DNA from 2 places in the Saccharopolyspora sp. NPDC002376 genome. Region 1 is predicted to be linked to the other one. Evidence: riboswitches for the same ligand, from Rfam matches in the RefSeq annotation. Region 1 holds a riboswitch; the other holds the start of a gene.
The links. A riboswitch is a leader RNA that binds a small molecule or an ion and turns the genes downstream of it on or off. The one in region 1 is predicted to bind S-adenosylmethionine.
Positions count from the first base shown of each region.

Region 2: another riboswitch for S-adenosylmethionine. It lies ahead of thrC (threonine synthase); the one in region 1 lies ahead of ACWCO2_RS10390 (aminotransferase class V-fold PLP-dependent enzyme).

Region 1 is NZ_JBSFBZ010000011.1:531-10,733, reverse strand. It holds gene ftsZ (cell division protein FtsZ) at 123-1,565, shown strand; gene pgeF (peptidoglycan editing factor PgeF) at 1,700-2,419, shown strand; gene ACWCO2_RS10420 (YggS family pyridoxal phosphate-dependent enzyme) at 2,416-3,150, shown strand; gene ACWCO2_RS10415 (cell division protein SepF) at 3,221-3,847, shown strand; gene ACWCO2_RS10410 (YggT family protein) at 3,867-4,151, shown strand; gene wag31 (DivIVA-like cell division protein Wag31) at 4,199-5,029, shown strand; gene ACWCO2_RS10400 (hypothetical protein) at 5,118-5,537, shown strand; gene ileS (isoleucine--tRNA ligase) at 5,847-9,002, shown strand; SAM riboswitch class IV at 9,136-9,251, shown strand; gene ACWCO2_RS10390 (aminotransferase class V-fold PLP-dependent enzyme) at 9,290-10,203, shown strand, end outside.
Region 2 is NZ_JBSFBZ010000027.1:77,851-88,053, forward strand. It holds gene zapE (cell division protein ZapE) at 1-691, shown strand, start outside; gene lepA (translation elongation factor 4) at 832-2,682, opposite strand; gene ACWCO2_RS19475 (adenosine deaminase) at 2,949-3,932, shown strand; gene ACWCO2_RS19480 (VOC family protein) at 3,970-4,350, opposite strand; gene ACWCO2_RS19485 (EamA family transporter) at 4,647-5,402, opposite strand; gene ACWCO2_RS19490 (TSUP family transporter) at 5,983-6,789, opposite strand; gene rpsT (30S ribosomal protein S20) at 6,992-7,252, shown strand; gene holA (DNA polymerase III subunit delta) at 7,399-8,385, opposite strand; SAM riboswitch class I at 8,482-8,615, shown strand; gene thrC (threonine synthase) at 8,628-9,893, shown strand; gene ACWCO2_RS19510 (ComEC/Rec2 family competence protein) at 9,972-10,203, opposite strand, start outside.

The DNA.
Region 1 (10,203 bases):
GCCGCATCAGGCGAACCCTTGTCATGGCGACCAGGGAGACCGGAATCGGCGGCGACCGGCCAGCGACCATCCCGGCGGTCGACGCAGAGAGCACTCCAGCCACGATCAGGAAGGCGGATCCGATGACGCCCCCGCACAACTATCTCGCGGTGATCAAGGTCGTCGGCATCGGTGGCGGCGGCGTCAATGCCGTGAACCGCATGATCGAGGTCGGGCTCAAGGGCGTCGAGTTCATCGCGGTGAACACCGACGCGCAGGCCCTGCTGATGTCCGATGCCGACGTGAAGCTCGACATCGGTCGAGAGCTCACCCGCGGTCTGGGCGCGGGTGCCGCGCCGGAGGTCGGTCACAGGGCGGCCGAGGATCACGCAGAAGAGATCGAAGAGGTCCTCAAGGGCGCCGACATGGTGTTCGTGACCGCGGGCGAAGGCGGTGGCACCGGTACCGGTGGCGCGCCGGTCGTCGCTTCGATCGCGCGCAAGCTCGGCGCGCTGACCATCGGTGTGGTCACGCGACCGTTCACCTTCGAGGGCAAGCGCCGCGCGGCTCAGGCAGAGCAGGGCATCAAGGAGCTCCGCGAGTGCTGCGACACGCTGATCGTCATTCCGAACGACCGGCTGCTGCAGCTCGGCGACATCGGCGTGAGCCTGATGGACGCCTTCCGCTCCGCCGACGAGGTGCTGCTCTCCGGTGTCCAGGGCATCACCGACCTGATCACGACGCCCGGTCTGATCAACCTCGACTTCGCCGACGTCAAGAGCGTCATGTCCGGTGCGGGCAGCGCGCTGATGGGCATCGGTGCAGCCGCCGGTGAGGGCAGAGCCGTGCAGGCCGCGCAGAAGGCGATCAACTCGCCGCTGCTGGAAGCGTCCATGGAGGGCGCGCACGGCGTTCTGCTGGCCATAGCAGGTGGTTCCGACCTCGGTCTGTTCGAGATCAACGAGTCGGCATCGCTGGTCCAGGAGTCCGCGCACCCCGAGGCCAACATCATCTTCGGTACGGTCATCGACGACTCGCTCGGTGACGAGGTGCGGGTGACGGTGATCGCCGCGGGCTTCGACGCCGGCACGCCGACGCACAAGAAGCTCGAGCCGACCAAGGTCGGCGGCCGCACCGAGGACGCCGAACCGGTGGCGAGCACCGAGAAGTCGGTCCCGGCCCAGGTCGTCGAGACCCGGGTGGAGGCCACCCCGGCTCCCGCGCCGACCCCGGCTCAGCCGCCGGTCGCGGCCCCGGAGCCGCAGCAGGTCACCCAGCCCGCGCAGCCGGTCCAGCAGGCGGCCCAGCCCGCGCAGCCGGTCCAGCAGCCGGAGACCCCGGCGCAGGCCGAGCCGGAGCCGGTGCGCCAGCGTCCGGACATCGGCCAGCGGTCTGGGCTGTTCGGCAGCGACGGTTCCTCGACGGCCCAGCAGGGCATCTCGGTGCCGACGACGCGGGGCACGAGCGGCTTTCCGACGCACGGCGGCACCTCGACACGGTCCGGTGCTGGGCTGAACAACCGCGCCGTGCCGGTGAACGACGACAGCGACGACGACGTCGACATACCGCCGTTCATGCGCCGATGAGCGCACAGCTGATCAAGCCGAAACGCTAGGCCGGAGTGGACGCACCGTCCGATGCGGCGGCGCATGGGCGAGAATCGACACCGGGAGCACTCCGCTCCCGGTGTCGATTCATGTTTAGGGGAGGCTGAGCAGCAGTGCGGATCCGGCGCGTGATCACCACGCGGGAGGGCGGCAGTTCCAAGCCGCCGTTCGATTCGTTCAACCTCGGGGGTCGCGTCGGCGACGACCCGGCGGCGCTGGCCGCGAACCAGCGCAAGCTGGCCGACGGCATCGGCCTGCCCGAGGACCGCCTGGTGTGGATGGAGCAGATCCACGGCCGCACCGCGACCGTCGTCGACGGCCCGCAGTCCGAGCCGGTGGAGGCCACCGACGCGTTGGTGACCGCTGAGCCGAACCTGGCGCTCGCGGTGCTCACCGCGGACTGCGTGCCGGTGCTGCTCGGCGACTCGGAGACCGGTGTCGTTTCGGCGGTGCACGCCGGACGGGTCGGCGCGCGCGTGGGAGTAGTCGTGGCGGCCCTCAAGGCGATGCAGCAGGCGGGCGCCAAGCTCGACCGCATCGAGGCGCTGCTCGGACCTGCCGCCTGCGGTGAGTGCTACGAGGTGCCCGCCAACATGCAGGCCGACGTGGAGGAGCACCTGCCCGGCAGCGCGTGTAAGACCCGCAAGGGCACACCGGGGCTCGACCTGCGCGCCGGGCTCTGGGAGCAGCTGGCCGCCGCCGGCATCGCCAAGATCGGCGTGGATCCGCGCTGCACGATGGAGTCGCCGGAGCTGTACAGCCACCGCCGCGACAACGGGCGCACGGGGCGGTTCGCCGCGGTGATCTGGGCCGAGCCGGAGGACGCCGAGTGAGCGAGGAACTGCGTAGGCAGGAACTGGCTGAATCGCTGCTCGAGGTGCGTGACCGGGTCGACCGGGCGTGCCTCGCCGCTGGACGTCAGCCGGACGAGGTCGAGCTCCTGGCCGTGACGAAGACCTTCCCGGCCTCGGACGCGGCGCTGCTGGCCGATCTGGGGCTCACCGAGTTCGCGGAGAACCGCGAGCAGGAAGCGCGCGGCAAGGTCACCGAGTTCGACGAGCTGCGCCCGTCCGCGGCGGTGCGCTGGCACATGGTCGGCCAGTTGCAGCGGAACAAGGCGCGAGCCGTGGTCCGCTGGGCCGACGTGGTCGAGTCGGTGGACAGCGCGCGGCTGATCGAGGCCTTGAGCCGGGCGACCTCGAACGCCCTCGAAGCGGGTGATCGAACACACCCGTTGGACGTGTTTTTGCAGGTCAGCCTGGACGAGTCGGAGGGTCGCGGGGGTTGCCGACCCGACGAGGTCCCGGAGTTGGCAGATATGATCACACTGACGAGTGATCTTCGACTGCGCGGTGTGATGGCGGTCGCTCCCCTGGGTGGCGATCCCGATGTGGCCTTTGGCACACTTTCCAAGATCTCCGAGCGGTTGCGGGGAGATCACCCCGAAGCTGTCGAGGTGTCGGCGGGGATGTCCGGCGACCTGGAAAGTGCGGTTGCCCACGGCTCGACCCGGGTGCGTGTCGGAACCGCGTTGCTCGGCGGGCGGCAGTTAACCTCGCCGTAGCTGCAGGATCGGGGGGTCGGACGGCCGCCTCGTGCTCGGTGCTAGGAGTCGCAAGAGGAAGGGCATGCCGATGAGCGCTTTGCACAAGTTGAAGGCCTACTTCGGCATGGTTCCGGCCGACGAGGTCGACGAGTACGACGACGAGGTCGGCTATCGCGACCGGTACGCCGAGTCCGATCGCGACACCTACGACGGCCCCGTTGAGCGGGGCGGACGACGTCGTGTCGGCACCCGCGGCGGATACCAGTCGGAGCCCGATGCCGAGCCGGACTTCATCGAGGAGTTCCGGGACCCGGCGCCGCGTCCGCGTCGGCAGTGGTCGGCGGAGGCTCCGGCGCGCAGCTCGCTGCCCACCGGTCAGTCGCGGGAGAACGTCTCGCAGCTGCGGGCGGTCACCGACACCGGTTCCCTGTTCAACTTGAGCAAGATCACAACCCTGCATCCTCGCAGCTACAGCGAGGCCCGTACGATCGGCGAGCAATACCGGGACGGCACGCCGGTGATCATGAACCTGACCGAGATGGAGGAGGCCGACGCGAAGCGCCTGGTCGACTTCGCCGCTGGGTTGGCGTTCGCCCTCCGGGGCTCGATCGAGAAGGTCACCAACCGCGTGTTCTTGCTCTCACCGCCCAACGTGGACGTTGCGGCCGAGGACAAGAGGCGGCTCGCCGAGGGTGCCTTTTTCAACTACGGGTGAGTGGTGGCACAGTTGAAGCGTGAACCCGGTGCAGATCGTCCTGTTTTACGTTCTGTTCTTCTTCTGGCTCCTGCTCACGGCCCGTATTGTGATCGAACTCGTTCGAGTGTTCGCTCGCGATTGGCGGCCCGTTGGGGGGGTTGCAATCGCGTTGGAGAGCATCTACACAGTGACCGACCCACCCGTAAAGTTGGTGCGTCGGGTGATTCCGACGGTCCGGATCGGCGGCGTCGGACTGGACCTATCGATTATGGTGCTGCTGCTGGTCGTGTTCATACTGATGCGACTGGTGCAGCCCGGGTGACGGGGAACCCGGGCTACCCGCAGCCGAGGAGTGCGTGAGGTGATCTTGTGGGCTTGACCCCCGCCGACGTGCATAACGTCGCGTTCAGCAAACCTCCGATCGGTAAGCGGGGCTACAACGAGGACGAGGTGGATGCATTCCTCGACCTGGTTGAAGCCGAGCTTGCCCGGCTGGTGGAGGAGAACAACGATCTGCGCAGCCAGGTCGAGCAGCTGGAGTCCCAGCTGCAGACCGCGCAGGTCGACTTGGAGGACGCCCGCACCCAGGCGGCATCCGCTTCCTCGACCCCGGCCCCACCGACGGAGGAACCGCGCCGGCTCACCCCGGTTCCGGCGCCGTCCGCTGCCGAGCAGACCTCGCCCGGCGGTGACCATCACGTGCAGGCCGCCAAGGTGCTGGGCCTGGCGCAGGAGATGGCCGACCGGCTGACCGGTGAGGCCAAGGCCGAGGCCGACGGCATGCTGGCCGAAGCGCGGACGAAGTCCGAGCAGCTGCTCTCGGAAGCGCGCTCGAAGTCCGACAGCATGGTCAACGAGTCCCGGACCCGTGCCGAGACGATGCTCAACGACGCCCGGACCCGGGCCGAGACGTTGGAGCGGCAGGCCCGCGAGAAGGCCGCCAACCTGGAGCGCGACGCGCAGCGCAAGCACGCCGAGGTGATGGGCAACATCACGTCGGAGAAGAACGCCCTCGAGAAGAAGATCGAAACCCTGCGCACGTTCGAGCGCGAGTACCGCACTCGACTGCAGACGTACCTGGAGTCGCAGCTTCGCGAACTGCAGGACCGGGGTTCGGCCGCGCCGGCCGAGAGCGGCAGCAGCCGCTCGGGTCAGCAGGCCAGCTACAGCTTCGGCGCACGTGCCGCCGAGGCTGGCTGACGGAACTGTCCGCATCAGCGGCGACGGGTGGAGTGCCCGTCGCCGCTGGTGTGCGTCCGGGGCCGTGTCGCGAGAGGTGTGAGGTCGCGTGCTGTTGGTCGTGCTGCTGCTGGTCCTGCTGGCCGCTGGTGTGCTGGTCGGCGCCGTCGTCGGCGGCGAGGCCGAGCTGGCGTGGCTGTCGGCGCTGGCCAGCGCGGTCGCGGTCGGTCTGCTGGCGGCGGACCGGGTGCGGCGGCGCCGGGCGGCGAAGCAGGAGACGGCCGAACCGCCGTTCGCCGACGTCGGCGAGGAGCCGGCGGAGGAGCGCAGCAACGCCTCCGAGGTCGCGCGACCGGACGCTAAGGTCCTGGTGATCGACGAACGGCCGCGCTACCACGTCCGCACCTGCGAGTGGATCGGTTCCCGCAAGACGATCGAGCTGACCTTGCGCGAGGCGCGAGAACTGGGCTTCACGCCCTGCGCCCTCTGCGCCCCCAACGCCACGATCGCCGCCGAGGTCCGCCGCTAGTAACCGGGCGGATGTCGGACCGGTGAAAACCGGTGGCGGGGGACCGGTACGCTGGAACGACCAGGCGATGATCCGGCCATCACCGGGGAGCCTCCGGAAGAACGGGTGCCCGTGGCACCTCAGTAGAACCGGACGGGTCCAGCCCGTCACAGCTGGCAACGAGTGGTCGTCGACGTTCGTCGGCGGCAAGCGGGGTGGTACCGCGGATCTCGTGCGGAGCATGCGCACGAGGTGTCGTCCCCGTGTGGGCACCGAGTCATCGGTGACCGTGCGGCGGCAACGACACACACCGCGAGGAGCGCATCCGCGATGTCATATCCCAAGGTTCAGTTCGGCGACGCCGGTGAGCGCGGCGTGGCTGCCCAGCCCGCGTTCCCGGACATCGAGCGCCAGGTGCTGGATTTCTGGGCGAGCGACGACACCTTCCGGGCCTCGGTCGAGGCCCGAGAGGCCGGGACCAACGGTGCCAACGAGTTCGTCTTCTACGACGGCCCGCCGTTCGCCAACGGCCTGCCGCACTACGGGCACCTGCTGACCGGCTACGTCAAGGACGTGGTGCCGCGCTACCAGACGATGCGCGGTCGCCGGGTCGAGCGCCGGTTCGGCTGGGACTGCCACGGTCTGCCCGCCGAGGTGGAGGCGGAGAAGCAGCTCGGCATCACCTCGAAGTCCGAGATCGAGACGATGGGCGTGGCCGAGTTCAACGACGCCTGCCGCACCTCGGTGCTTCGCTACACCGAGGAATGGGAGAACTACGTCACCCGGCAGGCGCGGTGGGTGGACTTCTCCAACGACTACAAGACACTCGACCTGGACTACATGGAAAGCGTCATGTGGGCCTTCAAGACCCTGTGGGACAAGGGTCTGGTCTACGAGGGCTTCCGGGTGCTCTGGTACTGCTGGCGCTGCGAGACGCCGCTGGCCAACACCGAAACCAAGATGGACGACGTCTACCGCCAGCGGCAGGACCCGGCGGTGACGATCGGCCTGCGCCTCAACGCTCCGGGCAAGGCCTACGACGGCGCGCTGGCCCTGGCATGGACGACCACGCCGTGGACCCTGCCGTCCAACCTCGCCGCCGCGGTGCACCCCGAGGTCGACTACGTGCTCGTCGCGCCGGCCAACAGCTCGGAGCGGTACGTGCTGGCCGAGGCTCGGCTGAGCGCCTACGCGCGGGAGCTCGGCGAGGACGTCGCCGAGCACGTCGTGGAGCGGTTCAAGGGCAGCGAACTGCTGGGCACGAAGTACCAGCCGCCGTTCGACTTCTTCGTCGGCCGCGAGAACGCCCACCAGGTGCTCGCCGCCGACTACGTGACCACCGAGGACGGCACCGGGCTGGTGCACATCGCGCCGGCCTTCGGTGAGGATGACAAGGTCGTCACCGACGCCGCGGGCATCGAGCCGGTGGTTCCGGTCGACGCGCACGGCAAGTTCACCGCCGAGGTGCCGCCGTACGAGGGTCTGCAGGTCTTCGAGGCCAACAAGCAGATCGCCCGCGACCTCAAGGACAAGGGTCTGCTGCTGCGGCACGAGACCTACGACCACCCGTACCCGCACTGCTGGCGCTGCGACAACGCGCTGATCCAGCGGGCGGTGTCGTCCTGGTTCGTGGCGGTCAGCAAGTTCAAGGACCGGATGGTCGAGCTCAACAAGCAGATCAACTGGGTGCCGGAGCACATCCGGGACGGCCAGTTCGGCAAGTGGCTGGAGAACGCCCGCGACTGGAACATCTCGCGCAACCGGTACTGGGGTTCGCCGATCCCGGTGTGGGTCTCCGACGACCCGAACTACCCGCGCACCGACGTCTACGGCTCGCTGGACGAGCTGGAGCGCGACTTCGGCGTGCGGCCGGAGGACCTGCACCGCCCGCAGATCGACGAACTGACCCGGCCCAACCCGGACGACCCGACCGGCAAGTCGACCATGCGCCGGGTGCCGGAGGTGCTGGACTGCTGGTTCGAGTCCGGCTCGATGCCGTTCGCGCAGGTGCACTACCCGTTCGAGAACTCCGAGTGGTTCGAGCACCACTACCCGGGCGACTTCATCGTCGAGTACAACGGGCAGACCCGCGGCTGGTTCTACCTGCTGCACGTGCTGGCGACGGCGCTGTTCGACCGCCCGGCGTTCACCAACGTGGTGGCCCACGGCATCGTGCTGGGCGACGACAAGCAGAAGATGTCGAAGTCCAAGCGCAACTACCCGGACGTCAACGAGGTCTTCGACCGCGACGGCTCGGACGCGATGCGCTGGTTCCTGATGGCCAGCCCGATCCTGCGCGGAGGCGACCTGGTGGTCACCGAGCAGGGCATCCGGGACGCGGTGCGCCAGGCGGTGCTGCCGCTGTGGAACTCCTGGTACTTCCTGGCGCTGTACGCCAACGCCGAGGGCGTCACCGGCGAGTCCAGGGTGGACAGTCAGCACGTGCTGGACCGCTACGTCCTGGCCAAGACCCACGAGCTGGTCGGTGACGTGCAGGCCGCGATGGACTCCCTCGACCTGGCCGGTGCGTGCAACACCGTCCGGGACTTCCTGGAGGTCCTGACCAACTGGTACGTGCGGCGTTCCCGCGACCGCTTCTGGGCCGGTGACCGCGACGCCATCGACACCCTGCACACCGTGCTGGAGGTGACCAGCCGGGTGGTGGCGCCGATGCTGCCGCTGACCGCGGAGGCGGTGTGGCGCGGGCTGACCGGTGGGCGCTCGGTGCACCTGGCCGACTGGCCGCTGGTCGACGAGCTGCCCGCGGACGCGGCGCTGGTCACCGCGATGGACCAGGTCCGCCAGGTGTGCTCCTCGGCGTCGGCGCTGCGCAAGGCCAACAGGCTGCGCGTGCGGCTGCCGCTGGCCAAGCTCGTGGTCGCCACGGAGCAGGCGGAGGCCCTGCGTCCGTTCGCCGACCTGATCCGCGACGAGATCAACGTCAAGGAGCTGGAGCTGACCACCGACGTGGCCGCGCACGGCCACTTCGAGATCGCGGTGAACGCGCGGGCGGCCGGTCCGCGCTTGGGCCGCGAGGTGCAGAAGGTCATCAAGGCGGTCAAGGCCGGCGAGTGGAGCCGCACCCCTGGCGGCGCGGTCGTCGCGGCCGGGATCGAGCTGCAGGACAACGAGTTCAGCGAGCAGCTGGTGTCCACCGACTCCGGCGCGGCTTCGGCGCTGCCCGCGGGCCTGGGCCTGGTCGTGCTGGACACCGAGGTGACCCCGGAACTGGCCGCCGAGGGCGTGGCCCGCGACGCGGTCCGCGTCGTCCAGCAGGCTCGCAAGGACGCCGACTTCGAGGTCTCCGACCGGATCATGGTGACCGTTTCGGCGCCGGAGGAGGTGCTGTCGGCGGTGGCGGCGCACCGCGAGTTCATCGCGGCCGAGACCCTCGCCAACGCGGTCGAGTCCGGTGACGTGGCCGACGGCTTCACCGGCGCGGTCGGCGACGGGACCGAGATCAAGGTGTCCGTCACCCGCGCCTGACCTGCAGTGTTCGGGTGGCGCCGGTTCGTCCGGTGCCACCCGGACCCCGCGGGCGGTGTGACGCAGAACGCTCCCACGTCTCGGGAACGGGTGTTGCCCGCTGTGCGGGCTTTTCCTATGGTGCTGTTTCGAAGGTCATGAGTGCCAGCGCGTAGCCCCGGCTTGCTGGCCGGCAACCCTCCAACCGCGGTGGGGTGCCCCGGGTGAGGACCTGGCCGGTCGCGCAGGGCGATCCGGCAAGCGCGGACCCCTCCTGGGAGGGTCCGATGAGGCCCTTGGAGGGCGTCATGACGTCTGCCGCTGTCCGAATCCCGAAGCAATCCACTGTGGACAGCCGCGTGCCCGCGGTCGTGGGAAACGAGCTGAGCGTTCCGCTGGTCACCGGGGAGTGCATCGGTTATGCCAACCTCGATCACGGCGCCAGCGCACCTTGTCTGAACAGCGTCCGGGCCGCCGTTGACCAGCTGCTTCCGTGGTACGCCAGCGTGCACCGTGGGGCCGGCTTCGCCTCGCAGGTGTGCACCAGGGTCTACGAAGGGGCGCGGGACGTCCTGCGGGACTTCGTCGGGGCCCGCCGCGCCGACTCGGTGATCTTCACCCGCAACACCACCGACGCGTTGAACCTGCTGGCAGGAGCCTTGCCGCGCGGTACCTCCGTCGTCGTCTTCGACACCGAGCACCACGCCGCGCTGCTGCCCTGGACCGGTCCGCGGGTGCGGCGGATCGAGGCTCCCGCGACTCCGGCCGACGCAGTCGCCGCGCTGGACGCCGCGTTGGCGGAATGCCCGGAGGGGCCGCGGCTGGCGGTGATCACCGGGGCCTCGAACGTCACCGGTGAGCTGTGGCCGGTCGCCGAACTCGCCCGGGTGGCCCGTCGTCGAGGCGCGCGAACCGTGCTCGACGCCGCGCAGCTAGCCCCGCACCGCCCAGTGCGGATCGGTGAGCTCGACATCGACTACGTCGCGATCTCCGGTCACAAGCTGTACGCGCCGTTCGGTGCGGGCGCGCTGATCGGACGCGCGGACTGGCTCAACGCCGCGGATCCGTACCTGGCCGGTGGCGGCGCGACGCGGAAGGTGAACGAGCGCGCGGTCAGCTGGAACACCGGCGAGGAGCGGCACGAGGCCGGCTCGCCGAACACCGTCGGCGTGCATGCGCTGGCCAAGGCCTGCGAGACGATCTCGGCGGAATGGGTCAACGT
Region 2 (10,203 bases), on a different contig from region 1:
CCTGCTCACCAACCTGCTGCGCGCCCTGCACGCCCGCCGCATCACCCTCGTGACCACGTCGAACTACCGACCGGCCGACCTGCTGCCCAACCCGCTGCACCACCACCTCTTCCTGCCCGCCATCGAACTCCTCCAGGCGCACCAAGAAGTCGTCGCGCTCACCGGACCCACCGACTATCGAACGACGCACCGGTCAGGGCGGTTCGCTGACGGAACTTGGCAGTGGCCGATGGCGGGTTTCCAGCAGCCGGCCCGATCAGAGCAGACCGCGTTGCGCATCAACGGGCGGAGCATTCGCGCCCTGAAAGCGCGGGATCGGTTGGCATACTTCGACTTTCGTGATCTCTGCGGCGCCGCGACCTCGACCCGCGACTACCTCGCGATCGTCGCGCAGTTCGACACCTGGTTCATCAGCGGCGTCCCGAAGCTCGCCGAATGCGGTGCGGAAACCCGGCAACGCTTCGCCAACGTCGTGGACGTGCTGTACGAGGAGGACATCACCCTGCACGTAGCAGCCGATCACAACATCGCCGAAACCCTCTCGAACGGCCGGGATTCCGAACGCACCGCAAGCAGACTGGCCCTGCTCCGACCGATCCCACCGGACGAAACCGGAACGCCAGATCACTGCTGCCCTTGCGTCCTCGTCGGACGAACAGGCTTGCGGACGGACGCGGGAGCCGCACGCTGACCAGCACTGCTCCGATGCTGCCGGAATCCGGGTGACCGCAACGCGATGCCGACGAACCGAAAGTGCCCTCCTCTCCGATCGACTTCTCGTCGACTGGAGAGGAGGGCACCGGAAGAACGCGATCAGACCAACGCGGAGGGCTACTTCTTGCCCTTGGTCTTGTCTTCCTTGGACTCCTCGGTGGACAGCGCTGCGACGAAGGCTTCCTGCGGGACCTCGACCCGGCCGATGGTCTTCATCCGCTTCTTGCCCTCCTTCTGCTTCTCCAGCAGCTTGCGCTTCCGGCTGATGTCACCGCCGTAGCACTTGGCGAGGACGTCCTTGCGGATCGCGCGGATCGTTTCGCGGGCGATGATCCGGGAGCCGATCGCCGCCTGGATCGGCACCTCGAACTGCTGGCGCGGGATCAGCTCGCGCAGCTTCGTGGCCATCTTCGTGCCGTAGCCGTAGGCGCTGTCGCGGTGCACGATCGCGCTGAAGGCGTCCACCGGCTCGCCCTGCAGCAGGATGTCGACCTTGACCAGGTTCGACGACTGCATGCCCGATTCCTCGTAGTCCATCGAGGCGTAGCCGCGGGTGCGGGACTTGAGCTGGTCGAAGAAGTCGAACACGATCTCCGCCAGCGGCAGCGTGTAGCGCAGCTCGACGCGGGTCTCCGACAAGTAGTCCATGCCGGACAGCGCTCCGCGGCGGCTCTGGCACAGCTCCATGATCGTGCCCACGAACTCCGACGGGGCGATGATGGTGCACTTCGCGACCGGCTCGAAGACGTCCTTGATCTTGCCCTCCGGCCAGTCCGAGGGGTTGGTGACGGTCAGCTCGGTGCTGTCCTCCATCTCCACCTCGTAGACGACGTTCGGCGCGGTGGAGATCAGGCTGAGGTTGAACTCCCGCTCCAGCCGGTCGCGGGTGATCTCCAGGTGCAGCAGCCCCAGGAACCCGCAGCGGAAACCGAAGCCCAGCGCGCCGGAGGTCTCCGGCTCGTAGGTCAACGCGGCATCGTTGAGCTGCAGCTTGTCCAGCGCCTCGCGCAGCAGCGGGTAGTCGGTGCCGTCCATCGGGTAGAGCCCCGAGTACACCATCGGCTTGGGCTCGCGGTAGCCGCTCAGCGGCTTCTCCGCGCCCTTGCGCTCGGCGGTGATCGTGTCACCGACCTTGGACTGCCGGACGTCCTTCACACCGGTGATCAGGTAGCCGACCTCACCGACGCCGAGGCCCGCGGAGGGCTTGGGCTCCGGCGAGATGATGCCGACTTCCAGCAGCTCGTGGGTGGCGCCGGTGGACATCATCCGGATCCGCTGCCGCGGGGTGATCTTGCCGTCCACCACTCGGATGTAGGTGACCACGCCGCGGTAGGTGTCGTAGACCGAGTCGAAGATCATCGCGCGCGGCGGGGAGTCAGCCTCGCCCTGCGGCTGCGGGATCTGCTGCACGACCGCATCCAGCACCGCTTCGACGCCCTCGCCGGTCTTGGCCGACACGCGCAGCACGTCCTCCGGCTCGCAGCCGATGATGTGCGCCAGCTCCGCGGCGTACTTGTCCGGTTCCGCAGCGGGCAGGTCGATCTTGTTGAGCACCGGGATGATCTGCAGCTCGTGCTCCATCGCCAGGTACAGGTTGGCGAGGGTCTGCGCCTCGATGCCCTGCGCGGCGTCGACCAGCAGGACCGCGCCTTCACACGCGGCCAGCGACCGGCTGACCTCGTAGGTGAAGTCGACGTGACCGGGGGTGTCGATCATGTGCAGCACGTGGTCGACACCGTCGGTGTTCCACGGCAGGCGCACGTTCTGCGCCTTGATCGTGATACCGCGCTCCCGCTCGATGTCCATCCGGTCGAGGTACTGGGCCCGGTACGCGCGTTCTCCCAGCACGCCGGTCAGCTGCAGCATGCGGTCGGCCAGCGTCGACTTGCCGTGGTCGATGTGCGCGATGATGCAGAAGTTCCGGATCCGCTCCGGGGGCGTGAACGTGGTGTCGGCGTAACTGCTCACTCAGTGTTCCTCGCGGATGTCGACTGGTGCGGGATTCACCCCATCGTCCCATGACACGCCAAGTGCTCGATGCCCAACTCCGGGTCATCCCCGACGCGACCACCGTGCGCACTGCGCTGAGCTGGCCGGATGCACGGTTTCTCCCGGTTCGTCCCAGATCGCGCTTTCGGTCACCCGCTGGTTCGCCGGTGCCGAGCCCGCGCCGCCCGGTGGCTACCGTTGACGCCCGGCAACACCGCCGGACACCGACTTTGGAGGACTGCCAGATGTCGTTGGGCTTGACCCTGCCCAAGGCCGAACTGCACCTGCACATCGAGGGCACCATGGAGCCGGAGCTGGTGTTCAGCCTTGCCCGGCGCAACGGCGTGGCGCTGCCCTTCGAGACCGTGGACGACCTGCGCCACCGGTACGTCTTCGACGATCTGCAGTCCTTCCTCGACCTCTACTACCTGGCGATGGTGGTGCTGCGCACCGCGCAGGACTTCACCGACCTCACCGACGCCTACCTGGCGAAGGCCCGCGAGCAGGGCGTGCGCCACGCGGAGATCTTCTTCGACCCGCAGGCCCACGTCTCGCGCGGCGTCCCGCTGTCGGAGGTGGTGTCCGGGCTGACCGAGTCGCTGCGCAACAGCAAGGAGCGCTTCGGCATCTCCACCCGGCTCATCGCGTGCTTCCTGCGCGACAAGGGACCGCAGGAGGCACTGGAGACCTGGGAAACGCTGCAGCCGCACCTCGAGCAGATCGACGGCATTGGCCTGGACTCCGCTGAGGTCGGCCACCCGCCGCAGCTGTTCGAGCCGGTGTTCACCCGCGCCCGCGACGCCGGCCTGCACTTGGTCGCGCACGCTGGCGAAGAAGGCCCGGCGGACTACGTCTGGCAGGCCATCGACGTGCTCGGCGTGGAGCGCGTGGACCACGGCATCCGGTCGGTGGAGGACGACGCGCTGCTCAAGCGACTGGCCAACGACCGCACGCCGCTGACGGTGTGCCCGCTGTCGAACGTCCGCCTGCGCTGCGTGCCGGAACTGTCCCAGCACCCGCTGCCGCGACTGCTCGACGCCGGGGTGCTGGTGACGATCAACTCCGACGACCCGTCCTACTTCGGCGGCTACGTCGGCGAGAACTTCGTCGTGCTGCAGGAAGCTCTCAAGCTCGACGACTCGGTGCTGCGCCAGTTCGCCGCCGACTCGTTCCGCGCGTCCTTCCTCCCCGAGGAGGAGCGCGCCGCGCTGATCGCCGAGATCCAGTGATGAACGCGCCCGTCTCCGGTTTCCGGAGGCGGGCGCTTCAGAGGTTGCGGACGTCTACGCGCAGCGGGTGGTCCGATGGGATCTCCACCAGCACGATCCGCATGCCGTCCGGGTCGGCGATCCACGCCTCGTCCAAGCCCCAGGGCTGCCGCGCGGGCTCGGCCAGCACGGTGACACCCTTCTCGCGCAGCTGCTCGAACTCCGCCCGGACGTCGCGCACCTGCAGCCAGAGCACCTGGTCCGGGCTCGGCCCCGGCCCACCGCTGCCGGAAACTTCCAGCAACCCCTGGCCGAGGAAGAACACCATGCCACCGGGGAACTCCCGAGCGATCGCCAACCCGAGCACGTCCCGGTAGAACCGCACGGCCCGGTCCCAGTCCCGAGGCCGGAGGATCAACCGGCTGGCCAAGACATCCATGCCCCGTTTCTACCGGCCCAAACGGCGACCTGCCGCTTCAGCTCGCCCGACGATCGCGAAGCGCCGGATCCACCAAACGCTCTGCCCGACGAAGCAGGGCCCGCAGCTCTACTTCGCTTGTTCCGCCCAATTCTCGGTGTGTTGAGGAACGCCTGCTCGACCTCTTCCATCGACACACCGTGTCGGGTCACTCCGGAGTTGGCCCGAAACGCGGTGTTCCACGCGGCCGTGACCACCAGATACCGCAGGCTGTGCGAATCCGGCGTGCACGGAGCGGTCGCCGCTGAACTGGACGTCTAGACGATGCCGAGGAGGACTACTCCGGTGAGGACCACGAGGGCTCCCGTCATGCGGCGGCCCGGTTGGGATTCGCCCAGGAGGCGCCAGGCCAGCAGGCCTGCGATGACGATGCTCAGCTCTCGGGCTGGGGCGACCAGGCTGACCGGGGCGAGCTGCATCGCGAACAGGACGAGGATGTAGGCCAGCGGCGACAGCAGCGCCACCGCGAGCACCGGGGCCCGGTGCTCGCGCCAGACCTCGGCGATCTGGGTGCGGCGGCGGGCGGCGTACGGGGAGAGCAGGATCGACCTGGCGAAGTTGTTCGCCCAGTCGTACAGCAGCGGGGACAGCGCCAGGCCGGTCACCGCGTAGGCGTCCCACACCGTGTAGACCGCGATCAGCGCACCGGTCAGGACCCCGAATCCGACCCCGGCCAGGCTCGCGCCGGAGCGCGGCAAGCCGTCGGACAGTCCGATCACGAGCACTCCGGCGATGACCAGCAACCCACCAGCAGCGCAGAGCCAGCTGGGGCGTTCACCCAGCACCAGGATCGCGATCAGCATCGCCAGCATCGGCCCGGTCCCCCTGGCCAGGGGGTACACCACCGACATGTCACCGACCGCGTAGCCGCGCTGCAGCAGCAGGAAGTAAGCCAGGTGCACGACAGCGCTGACCAGCACGCCCAACAGCCCAATGGCGGCGCGCCGCTCCAGATCAGCACACCAGTGGCGACCGGTAAGTACAGGACGGCTGAGCAGGCCGCGGTCAGCCACACGAATCCGGCGCCGGCCGATCCCGCGCGCTTGGCGAAGAAGTTCCAGCCCGCGTGGGCGAACGCAGCGGCGACGACGAGCAGGACGGCGACCAGTCCCATGGAACCCTCTCCGTGCCGCGCGGGCGCGCAGCATCCGGGTTCCTCCAGGCTTTTGTCCCGTCAGATGTGCGATCGCTCCCGTTCCGCGATCGTCGGTGCCGCTCGGACCTGACCTCCACACTCCTGGTTGTGGTGTTGCGTCGGAACGGGAGCGGAACCCTAGGCACAACCAGCGGTCATGCTACGCCGCTCAGGGGTTGGGGTTGAACGATGTTGTGGCACGTGGCACGCCTGTTCACGCGAGTGGCGGTGGTTCTTGCGAACACTCACGGGTCTTAGAACCTGCTTTTGAACTCGTTTTGCGTGGCGGTGCGGGTAGCGGAACCTCAGCGTCCACCTGGACTGCGGGTGCCCTGACTTATGTACACGGCGTCACGGCCGTCCTCGCCAGGCGAATGCTGAGAACCCTCGGCGGTGCCAGCGCCGAGGGCGGGCTCTGCGCCTTCGGCGCATCAAAAGCAAAGGATCAAAAAAGGCACTTAAACCCCAGCGGCCAGCTTCCAGCCGAGGCTGATCACGAGGCCGACGACCACCGTCAGGAAGACCCGGCGCACGAAACCGGATCCGCGCCGGGCGGCCAGCATCGCGCCGAGGACACTGCCCGCGACGTTGCTCAGCGCCATCAGGATTCCCAGCCCCCACAGCACCTTGCCCGCTGGGATGAAGAAGATCAGGGCACCGATGTTGGTCGCCACGTTGACGACCTTCGCGGTGGCCGAGGCCGTGAGGAACGCGAAACCGACCAGCCCGACCAGCAGGAACACCAGGAACGAGCCGGTGCCCGGACCGGCGATGCCGTCCCAGAAACCGATCATCGCACCGCCCGTGAGCATCACCAGCAGCTGCGCGCGACGCTCGAAGCGCGGCGCGTCCACCGAACCGAGATCGGGCTTGCGCCAGGTGTAGAGGCCCACGGCGACCAGGGCGACGAGCACGATGATGTTGAGGACGTGCGAGGGCAGCGCGTTGGCCAGCATCGCGCCACCCAACGAACCCAGCAGTGCCACCAGCGCCATCGACAGCGCGGCGCGCCAGTCGATCGGGGTGCGCTTGGCGTAGGTGCGGGCAGCCGCGGCGGTGCCGGCGATCGACGCGACCTTGTTGGTGGCCAGCGAGTAGATCACCTCACCACCGGGCATGAGCAGCAGCATCGCGGGCAGCTGGATCAGACCGCCACCGCCGACGATCGCGTCGACGGCTCCGGCGAGGAACGCCGCTGCGCAGAGGAAGAGCAGACCGGCGAGCGAGAGATCAGCGAAACCAGGCCAATTCAGGGCGTCCAGCACGAGGATCGACCCTATGGTCTGGTGGGGCCAGTTCCGAGGCTATGTGATCGCTCTCGCCCCGCCCGGCCGACATCCGCCCAGGTCGAGGCTGTTAACATGGTCGACCGTGCCGTGCGGCGTTCCGCCGTGGAGGAAACCTGCCCCTGGGCAGGGCCGATGAAGCGCGGCACGATCGATTCGACAGACGAGAAAGAGGCGAACAGTGGCCAACATCAAGTCCCAGATGAAGCGGATCAAGACCAACGAGAAGAACCGGCAGCGCAACAAGGCCGTGAAGTCCTCGTTGAAGACCGCGATCCGCAAGTTCCGCGAGGCCGCTGCCGCCGGCGACAAGGACAAGGCCATCGAGCTGCAGCGGGCCGCCAGCCGTGAGCTGGACAAGGCCACCAGCAAGGGCGTCCTGCACCGCAACCAGGCTGCGAACAAGAAGTCCGCCCTGGCGAAGCGCGTCAACGAGCTCTGAGCTTCGGTTTAGCTGAGGCCCCTTCCCGCTCGGGAAGGGGCCTTTTGCTTTCCTGTAGCCGGTTTTCGTGGCGGTGCGGGTAGCGGGCGGAATCTCAGTGTCCGCTTGGACCGCGGGTGCCCAACTTCATTTATGCCAGTTCGTGCTTACGCGCGTTGGTTTCGGAGTTCGACGAGGCGTAGGACTGTTCGTTCCAGGGCGTACGTGGGGTCTGCGGCCATGCCCTTAACTCCGGCGTTGACCTCGGCGACTGCTTGGAGGGCGGCTGCGAGGCTCTTGGGGTTCCAGCCCCTGGACTGGGACTGCGCCTTCTTGACCTTCCAGGCGGGCATGCCGAGTTCGCCAGCCAGGCGGAACGGGTCGTTTCGGCCGCCGGCTGCGGCGACGCGGCCGATGGTGCGGACCGAGTCCGCCAGCGCGTCAGCGATCAGCACGTGCGGAACACCGAGCTGCACCGCCCAGCGCAGGGCCTCCAGTGCGGCTGCCCGGTCCCCTGTCACGGCCTTCTCCGCGACCGCGAAGCCGGTGACCTCGGCACGTCCCCGGTGGTAGCGGCGGACCGCGGTCTCGTCGACCTTTCCGCCGGTGTCGGCGACCAGCTGGGTCGCTGCTGCGGAGAGCTCACGCAGGTCCGAGCCGACGGTTTCGATCAGCGCGGACACCGCAGCCGCGTCCGCCTTTCCGCCCGCGCGGCGGATCTCGTCGCGGACGAACGCTTCCCGCTCGGCGGGTTTGGTGATCTTGTTGCACTCGGTGACCCGCGCGCCCAGCTTTTTCAGCGCGTTGGGCAGTTCCTTGGCGTACTTGGACCGCCCACCACCGGTGTGCACGATCACCAGCGTCACACCGTCGACGGGTTGTTTGACGTGGGAGAGCAGGGCTTCGGCGATCTCCTTGCCCGCGTCCTGCGCCGATTCCACCGCCAGCACCCGACCCTCCGCGAACAGCGACGGGCTGAGCATTTCGGCCAGCTCAGGAGGGGTGAGTTCGCTCACCTTCACGCGGCGCAGCTCGGCCTCCGGGTCCGCCGCTCGGGCCGCTCCGACCGCCGCCCAGAGCGCGCGTTCCACCAGCAGTTCCTCGTCGCCGAGAACCAGGTGCAGCGGATCGTTGACCACGGCCGGTGAGCTCATGCCCGCATCGTCCCACGCACCCGCGACGATCCCGCCATCTGGATCGGCCTGGCCAGACTTGCGCGGGATCCATTAGCGTGGCCGCCACAACCGAATAGCTCATCCAGAGGGGCAGAGGGAACGGCCCGATGAAGCCCCGGCAACCGTTCGTCCGGCGAATCGTGTCTTCTTCCGCGAGGTCACCGGCGAAAGCGGTGCCAATTCCGACCCGTCCGCGGGATAGATGAGGAGAGGACCTCGCGATGACTGCTGCCGTCCGCGCCCAGAACGGAACCAAGACCTTCGACCTGGGCAACGCCGTCGAACTGGTGTCCAAGGAAGAAGGACACCGGCAGCCGCTGGCCCCCGAATTCGTTTCGCTCGAAGATTTCTCCCCCCTGGAAGTCGCCTACGACTTCCCGCGACTGCGCCGCGAGGACATCGAAGCCGGCCCCCGGTCGATCTGGCGGTACAAGCAGCTGCTGCCGGTGCCCTCCAACGTCGAGGAGCACCCGAACACCGACCCCGGCTGTACCCGCCTGATCCGCGCCGACAACCTCGCGAAGGCGTTGGGCGTCAAGCGGATCTGGATCAAGGACGACACCGGCAACCCCACCCACTCGTTCAAGGACCGCGTGGTCGCGGTCGCGCTGGCCGCCGCCCGCGAGTTCGGCTTCAAGGTGCTGGCCTGCCCGTCGACCGGCAACCTGGCCAACGCGGTGGCCGCGGCCGCCGCCCGCGCCGGCTGGGACTCGGTCGTGCTGGTGCCCAAAACCCTTGAGCGCGCCAAGATCCTGATGAGCGCGGTCTACGACGGCTCGCTGCTCGCCGTCGACGGCAACTACGACGACGTCAACCGCCTGGCCACCGAGCTGGCCGGTGAGCACGAGGACTGGGCGTTCGTCAACGTCAACGTCCGGCCCTACTACTCGGAGGGCTCCAAGACGCTCGCCTTCGAGGTCGCCGAGCAGCTCGGTTGGCGCATCCCCGAGCAGATCGTGGTGCCGATCGCCTCCGGCTCGCAGCTGACCAAGGTCCACAAGGGATTCAACGAGCTCGGCGAGACCGGTCTGGTCGAGCCGAGCCCGGTGCGGATCTTCGGTGCGCAGGCCTCCGGCTGCTCCCCGGTGTCCTCCGCGTACAAGAACGGGCAGGACGTGGTGCAGCCGGTGCGTCCGGACACCATTGCCCGCTCGCTGGCCATCGGCGCGCCCGCCGACGGCCCGTACGTGCTGGACATCGTCCGCAAGACCAACGGCGCCATCGAGGACGTCACCGACGACGAGGTGCGCGCGGGCATCCGCCTGCTGGCCCGCACCGAGGGCATCTTCGCCGAGACCGCTGGTGGGGTCACCGTGGCCACCGCGAAGAAGCTGATCGAGAACGGCAAGATCGACCCGGACGCCGAGACTGTCCTGCTGATCACCGGTGACGGTCTGAAGACCCTGGACGCGGTCCAGGACCAGATCGGCCCGAAGGCCACCGTCGCGCCGACGACCGAGGCCGTCAACCAGGCTCTGGGGCTGTAACCCTCGTCCCGGAAAGTGCGCGGTGCCGCTGGGAATCCGGTGGCACCGCGTTCTTGTCCGTCCACAGCGGACTGAGGTTCAGCGGTCGACCGCGCGCAGCGGATCTCCTCGTGACACGTGTCGTGGACCTTGTGGGCCCGGCAGGATCGCGATGTCTCCTTCCTGGTCGGTGCGCAGGACTCTCGTACCTGCGCGGGTGAGCGTGTCCACCACGAACGGGCTCGGGTGCCCGTAGCTGTTGCCGTCGCCGACGCTGATCAACGCCGCTCTCGGTCGCACCGCGTGCAGGAAACCGGGTGTGGTGTAACGG